Linked DNA regions of Humidesulfovibrio mexicanus. The protein of the gene in region 2 binds, or shares a complex with, the protein of the main gene of each other region. Links are inferred from orthologs where the notes say so. Each region holds a gene or a part of one and is shown on either strand. Other genes may lie near its edges.

Region 1 (3,488 bases), on a different replicon or contig from region 2:
GCCCCCCCCGGCGGCAGCGGCCCCGCGGCTAGGGGCGGCCCTTGCCGCAGCGGGCGACAAGCTGCTCGACCTGCGCCGCCAGCGCACCATTGCGGTGTACGACCTGGACGAGGTGATGCACTTCTACTCGTTCTACCACGCCCTGCGCGAGGCCGCGCGACTGGTGCTGGCCGAGCTGTGGCGCCGGGGCGGGGTGGAGGCTACCGCGCCTCGGCCCCCAGAAAGCGCCCGGTGACGGACTCCGGGTTGGCCATGATTTCCTCGGGCGTTCCGCGGGCCACGATGGTCCCGCCGTTCTCGCCGCCGCCGGGGCCAAGGTCGAACACGTAGTCGCTGGCGAGCACCACGTCGGCGTTGTGCTCGATGACGATGACACTGGCCCCCTTGTCCACCAGTCGGTGCAGCACGCGGATAAGCTTGCCCACCTCGTGCATGTGCAGGCCGGTGGTGGGCTCGTCCAGAATGTACAGGGTTCCCGGCAGGCTGCGCTTGCCCAGCTCGCGGCTGATCTTGATGCGCTGGGCCTCGCCGCCGGACAGGGTGGTGGCGGGCTGGCCCAGGCGCAGATAGGGCAGGCCCACCTGCTCCAGCACCTCCAGCCTGCGGGAGAGGGCGGTGTGCGCGCCGAAGAACTCGCGGGCCTCGGCCACGGTCATGTCCAGCACCTCGGCGATGTTCTTGCCCTTGTGCCGCACCTCCAGGGTCTGCGAGTTGTAGCGCATCCCCTTGCACACCTCGCAGGTGACGAACACGTCTGGCAAAAAGTGCATCTCCACGCGCACCTGTCCGTCGCCCTGGCAGGCTTCGCAGCGGCCGCCCTTGACGTTGAAGCTGAACCGGCCGGGCGCATAGCCGCGCATTTTGGCGTCCTTGGTCCCGGCGAAGATTGTGCGGATCTCGTCAAAGGCCTTGGTGTAGGTGGCGGGGTTGGAGCGCGGGGTGCGGCCGATGGGCGTCTGGTCGATGGCGATGATCTTCTCGATGGCCTCGGCGCCGATGAAGGCGTCGACGGGGCCGGGCTGCTCCACCTTGACGCCCTGGGCCAGGGCCAGATGCTTGTAGAGGGTATCGACCACAAGGGAGCTTTTGCCCGAGCCGGACACGCCGGTGAAGCACACCAGCACGCCCAGGGGGATGTCCAGGTCGAGCCCCTTCAGATTGTTGGCGCGCGCGCCGCGTATGCCCAGGTGCGTGCGGCCGCCCACAGGGCTCGGCTGGCGGCGCTCCTCCGGCCGCCAGGAGCGCAGGTCGCCTCGCAGGTACTGGGCCGTAAGGGACTGGCTCTGGTTCATGAGGGCGTCCACCGGGCCCTGGAACACGATCTCGCCGCCCAGCTCGCCCGAGCCGGGCCCAAGCTCGATGACATGGTCCGCGCTCATGATGGTGGGCTCGTCGTGCTCCACCACCAGGACGGTGTTGCCGCGCTGCTGCAGGCTGCGCAGGGTGCGCAAAAGACGCTCGTTGTCGCGCGGGTGCAGGCCAATGGAGGGTTCGTCCAGCACGTAGGTGACGCCCACCAAGCCCGACCCCAGCTGGCTGGCCAGGCGGATGCGCTGGGCCTCGCCGCCGGAGAGGGTGCCCATGTTGCGGCCAAGAGAGATATAGTCGAGGCCCACGTTCTTCATGAAGCCCAGGCGGTGGGTCAGCTCCTTCAGCAGCGGCCCGGCGATGGCCTCGCTGGCCCCGGTGAAGTCGCGCTCCTTGAGCCACTGCAAGGCGCGGGCAATGGACAGGGAGCAGAATTCGCTGATGTTCAGGCTGTGCTCCGGGTCCGTTGCCGGGGCGCGCACGGCCAGGGCCTCGGGCTTCAGGCGCGCGCCCCCGCAGGCCGGGCAGGGCCGGGTCTGGCGGTAGCGGGCGAGCTCGTCGCGCCAGAAGGGCCCCATGCTGTAGCCCTGGTCCAGCAGGGGCTCCACGCCGGGCCAGCCGCACTGCTCGTCGCCGTCCACCAACGCCTGCCGCGCCGCCGGGCTGAAGGCCGAGAGCGGGGTGTCCAGGGTGAAGCCGTGGCGCTTGCCCAGCCGCCGCAAGTCCTCCTCGTGCCGGGCGAAAAGCCTGGGGTTGCGCCAGGGAAGCAGCCCGCCGCCCTTGAGGGAAAGCCCCTTGTTCGGGGCCAGCAGATCGAACTCGAAGCGCTCCACGCAGCCCAGGCCCGAGCACTCCGGGCAGGCCCCCTGCGGGCTGTTGAAGGAGAACAGCTGCGGAGTGAGCGGCGGCATGGAGACCCCGCAGGCCGCGCAGGTGCTCTCGGTGCTGAAGAGCCGCTCCGCGCCGGGGTCTGCCGCGCCGTGCTCCAGCACAATAAGCCGCCCCTTGCCCTGCTTGAGGGCCAGCTCCACCGAGTCGCCCAGGCGGGGGCGGATGTCGGCCTTGACCACCAGCCGGTCCACCACCAGCTCGATGCTGTGCTTTTTGAGCTTGTCCAGCTCAGGGGCCTCGTCCAGGGTATGCACCACGCCGTTCACGCGCACGCGCGCGAAGCCCTCCTTGCGCAGGCGGGCGAAGAGGTCCTTGTGCGTGCCCTTCTGGTGCTCCACCAGCGGTGCCAGGAGCAGAATCCGCGCGCCCTCGGGCATGGCCATGATGCTCGCGAGGATCTCGTCGCCGCTTTGCGCGGCGATTGGTTTGCCGCACTTGGGACAAAAGAAGGCCCCCAGGCGGGCGTAAAACACGCGCAAAAAGTCGTAAACCTCGGTCACCGTGCCCACGGTGGAGCGCGGGTTGCGCGAGGTGGACTGCTGCTCCAGCGAGATGGCCGGGGAGAGGCCCTCCACCTTGTCCACAAGCGGCTTGTCCATCTGCGGCAGAAACTGGCGGGCGTAGGCCGAAAGCGACTCCACGTACCTGCGCTGGCCCTCGGCGTACACGATGTCGAAGGCCAGGGTGCTCTTGCCGGAGCCCGACGGCCCGCAGACCACCACGAGTTTTTCGCGTGGGATGTCCAGGCTCAGGTTCTTGAGGTTGTGGTGCCTGGCCCCTTCGATGCGGATAACCCCGCGCGGGGCGGCCGGAACGTTTTGTGCGGCAGCGTCTGTGTTGGACATTTCCGGCATGTAATCATCGCCCCGGCCTTGGCAAGGGGGCGCGCGCCCCTTGACGGATTCCGAAAAAGGCGCGTATTGTGCAATCGGACCGGACTCCCCTTCACGTATCGGCATTTTCGATGCGCGGCGCGGGCCCGGCCACGGGAACCCCATGTACGGACTCACCGACAATATCGTCGCCGGACCTCCGGGCAGCACCACGGCAGGACCCGCCGGGCATTTCGAGGCCGGTCCTCCGGGCAGCTTCACGCCCGGCCCGGCCGGACACGTGCCCATCAGCGAGGGCGGCTGGGTGCCCATCAGCGAGGGCGGACACGTGCCCATCGACTGCACCCCCGCGGTGATTCCCTATTCGCCCTTGAGCGGCGGCGTGCTCTTCGTGGAGGGTTCAACGCAGTCGGCCATTCCGAGCACCGGCGGCGGCGGCGGACATGTGAGCACCGG
Region 2 (4,070 bases):
TGCTTCACCAGCTCCTGAGCGATGAGTTGGCCCAGTATCTCGCCATACGCCCCGCGCAGAACACTCACGGAAGGCAGTTCGCCGGACAAGGCGTTGAAGTGCAGCTGATCGTACTGGAATTCGAGCATTTCCAAGGTAATAGGAGCGCCGTTGACGCGGGCCACAACCCCGACCTCGTCCTGCTGGGCGCGGGTGCAGCCGACAAACAGGGCCAGCAGGGCCAGCAGGGCCACGGCCGGAACAGTGCGCAGATGGCGCGGTGCGGTCATTTCGGCTCCGTTTTCAAGGGCTCGGGGCCGCCCTCCAGCAACAATTCCAGTTCGCCACGCAGGTACTCCAACCCAGCTCGAACGTCCAGGCCCTCAGGATAGCGCAGCTCCAGGCGCGTGGGCGGAAGCAGCCTGGCCTGGCGCCCGCCCTGCTCCATCCAGGCCACAAGCGTCTCCGGGGCGACGGCGCTGGGCTGCGCCCCCCAAGAGAGCAGCGCCCTGCCGGGAGACAGTTCGGCCTTTTCCACCTGCAGCCGGGAGAGCACCGTCTTGACGTGGAGCACGCCGAGGAACTGGCTTGCCGCCGTGGGCAAGGGACCAAAACGGTCCCGCAATTCGGCGGCGAGCTCATCGATCACTGCGGGGGTTCTGGCGCTGGAGAGCGCCTTATAGTAGCGCAGCCGTTCCTTGGCGTCGAGGACGTAGTCCGAGGGAAGGTGGGCCGCGAAAACAAAGGTCAGTTCTGGGTCGGTCTCCTGCCGGATGGGACCGCCGCGCACGCGCCGCACCTCCTCTTCCAGCATCTCCAGAAAGAGGTCGAGACCCACGCGGGCGATCTGCCCGCTCTGCACCTCGCCCAGAATGTTGCCCGCCCCGCGCAGCCGCAAGTCTTCCATGGCCACCTGGAAGCCCGCGCCCAGGTAGTCCAAATCCAAAATGATGCGCAGCCTGCGCTTGGATATCTCGGGCAGCCGTTCCAGACTGGGCACGACGAAAAAGGCGTAGGCCTGCCGATCGCTTCTGCCCACGCGTCCGCGCAGCTGGTACAGCTGGCCCAGACCGAACATCTGCGCCTGGTCGACAATGAGCGTGTTGGCGTTGGGGAAGTCCAGGCCGGACTCCACGATGGCCGTGCAGACCAACACGTCCAGCTCCTTGTGCCAGAAGCCGTGCATGGCGTCCTCAAGGGCGCGCTCGCTCATTTGACCATGGGCCATGCCCACGCGCGCGCCCGGCGCCAGCTTGCGCACGTACTCGGCCACCTGCTCCAGCCCTTCCACGCGGTTGTAAACCCAGAACACCTGGCCGCCACGAGCCAGCTCCCGCGAAAGCACGTTGGCCAGCAGACCGTCGTCGCGCTCCACAAGCGCGGTCTCGACCGGCTTCCGGTCCTCTGGCGGGGTCTCAATGACGGACAGTCCGCGTATGCCGGAGAGCGAAAGCTGGAGCGTGCGGGGAATGGGCGTGGCGGTCAGGGTCAGCACGTCTATGTTCTTGCGCAGAAGCTTGAGCTTCTCCTTGTGTTTCACGCCGAAGCGCTGCTCCTCGTCCAGAATGAGCAGACCAAGCCGGGGCAAATCCACATCGCCGGAAAGCAGCCTGTGCGTGCCGATGAGGATGTCCACCTCGCCGCGCGCCGCCGCCTGGATGGTGACCTTCTGGTGCTTCGGGGCCACAAAGCGCGACAGCATCCCGATGCGCACGGGGAAGCCCTCCATGCGCCGCGAAAAGGTCTGGAAGTGCTGTTCAGCGAGGACCGTTGTCGGGCACAGCAACGCAACCTGGCGGCCGTCGGCCACGGCGCGGAAGGCTGCGCGCAGGGCCACTTCGGTCTTGCCGAAGCCCACATCGCCGCACACCAGGCGGTCCATGGGCTCGGTCCCGCCCATGTCGGCGAACACGTCGTCGATGGCTTTGGCCTGGTCGGGCGTCTCCTCAAAACCGAAGGTGGCTTCGAACTCGCGGTACATCTCTCCCGGGGAGCCGTAGGAATAGCCCTTGGCCACGCGACGGAAGGCATACATCTCCACCAGATCCTGGGCGATCTTCTCAATGGCCTTGCGCGCGCGCTCGGTGCTCTTGGCCCACAGGGAGCCTCCCAGCTTGTCCAGCCGGGGGTCCATTCCCTCCGGTCCCTTGTAGCGCTGCACCAGGTTCAGCCGATCGACCGGCAGATACAGCTTGTCCTCGCCATCGAAGAAGAGCAGCAGATAGTCATTGGCCACATCACCGATTTTCAGGTGGTGCAGCCCGCCGAAGCGCGACAGGCCGTACTCGCGATGCACGATGAGATCGTCGGCCGCGAGATCGTCGTGGCGCGAAAGCCCCTCGAAGGCCTGCTTCCGGTCTGCGCGCACCTTGGGCGCTGGCGCGGGCTGAAGAATGTCCTCGGGCAGAATGGTCAGGCCGCAGCAGGAGATTTCCAGCCCGGTCTTCAGGGGCGAAAGCAGCGCGCAAATGCCTTTGCCCCCAGCCTGGAAGGAAAGCCCGACGGGAATGCCCTCCTGTTCCGCCAGACTCAGGAATTTGCGGCGCGAACGCTCCGTGTGGAAGGAAAGCGCCACCTGCGCGCCAGAGGCGCTCCAGTCCTTGAGGGCCGTTGTCAGCGCCGTCCAGGGCCTGCGGGCCTGGTCAGGCCGCCAGAACACGTCCGCAAAGCTCTGATAGCTCTTCTCCGGCAGGTCCAGGCCAAGCTTCTCCTGGCCCATGACGAGATCCTCGAAAGCGATCTGCCGCTTGCCGAGCCAGGTCTTGCGGGCGCGTTCCTCCGGCCAGCACAGGGACGCGAGAGGCCAACGCCAGCCGCCCTCCACGTGCTCGCGCTCCAGGAACGAGCGCCAAGCCGCGTGCTGGTCCTCCAGCCTGCCGCGCAGTTCCTGGGAAGAGGCCAGCACATACACCGCGTCCTGCGGCAGAAAGGCGTCCAGCGAGGTCGCCTCTGGGTAGAACAGCCCCGGCCAGATCTGCGTGTCCGCCCGTTCCAGACGCTCGGCGAGTTCGCGTTCCTCGCCGACGGGCATTTCCCCGCTGACGCGCAGCCTGCGCCACAGGTCCACGGCCTGCTCCATGCGCTGCCGGTCCAGCACGGCCGGAGCCACGGGCAACAGGGTCAATTCCTTCAGATCGGCGCGCGACCGCTGTGTGGCGGGATCAAAAAGGCGTATCTCGTCAAGGGTGTCGCCGAAAAACTCCAATCGTACCGGCAGGGGGTACCCTGCAGCGAAAACGTCCACGATGTCGCCACGGACAGCGATCTCCCCCGGGGCCGTAACCACCTGCCTGCGCACGTATCCCCAGGCCACGGCCTGGTCCAGCACAAGCTCCGGCGACATGTCCTCGCCCCTGGACAAGACAAGGCTGCACTGTTCCACTGCCTCACGCGAGGGCCAGCGCGGCAGCAGGTTGTCCACGGTAAGCAGCACAATGCGAGGTTTGCGGCCGTAAGCCAGCGCGTGCAGGGCCGCCCAGCGGGGGCCCCATTCCTCGGCCATGGGCTTTCTCGGCAGGTGCTGCGATAGGGCGATGACAGGAGAGTCGAAGGACGGCAGAAGCTCATCGGACGGCCCGGCGAACAACGCCAGCAAGGCCGAAAGCTCGCGGAACTCCCGCGCGCCGGAGGCGACCAGCACGACCTCCTGCCCCGCGGCGCGCAGACTGTGGGCAAGCAGGGCCTGGGTGCCCGGGCCGCTCTTGAACACTCGCAAAGCACCGCCCCGCCCTTTGGCAAAGGCGTCAAGTTCAGAAGGGAACTGCACGTGAAACGACTCCTGCGCCAGGGCCTTCGCCGTGGCGCTTATGGGGGTAGAAAAAGGCCGCCGCTTCGCCGGTTAGCGCGAAGGGGCGGCCGCTTGGGATACCAGACGCTTCTACAATCAGACCGCGCTCAAGGCGGCGTGCTCTTCGCTGCTCAACAGCTTGTTCAGGTCCAGCAGGATGAGCAGCCGATCCTCCAGCTTGCCGACGCCGCTGATGTACTCGGAATCAAGCCCGGACACAACAGGCGGCGGCGGCTCCACGGTGTTGGAAGGAATGCGCAGCACCTCGGAAACGGAGTCGACCACGAAACCGACCACCATGCTG

What was found.
Region 1: the proteins of mfd (region 2) and uvrA are in contact, whole or in part, in a crystal structure (PDB 4DFC), measured with the Escherichia coli proteins. The link is inferred for Humidesulfovibrio mexicanus from one-to-one orthologs.

What each region holds. Positions count from the first base shown.
Region 1 is NZ_FZOC01000007.1:184,862-188,349, reverse strand. Bases 1-3,423 are described here. They hold uvrA (excinuclease ABC subunit UvrA), read right to left. Parts: upstream 3,045-3,423; coding sequence 201-3,044; downstream 1-200. Other genes in these bases: CHB73_RS14165 (hypothetical protein), read left to right, coding at 3,196-3,423; CHB73_RS14175 (FUSC family protein), read left to right, coding at 1-235. Also shown: more of CHB73_RS14165, read left to right, coding at 3,424-3,488. UniProt on the Escherichia coli protein: The UvrABC repair system catalyzes the recognition and processing of DNA lesions. UvrA is an ATPase and a DNA-binding protein. A damage recognition complex composed of 2 UvrA and 2 UvrB subunits scans DNA for abnormalities.
Region 2 is NZ_FZOC01000001.1:305,643-309,712, forward strand. What follows is about bases 66-4,070. They hold mfd (transcription-repair coupling factor), read right to left. Parts: upstream 3,746-4,070; coding sequence 266-3,745; downstream 66-265. Other genes in these bases: CHB73_RS01490 (peptidylprolyl isomerase), read right to left, coding at 66-269; CHB73_RS01500 (chemotaxis protein CheW), read right to left, coding at 3,863-4,070. Also shown: more of CHB73_RS01490, read right to left, coding at 1-65. UniProt on the Escherichia coli protein: Couples transcription and DNA repair by recognizing RNA polymerase (RNAP) stalled at DNA lesions. Mediates ATP-dependent release of RNAP and its truncated transcript from the DNA, and recruitment of nucleotide excision repair machinery to the damaged site.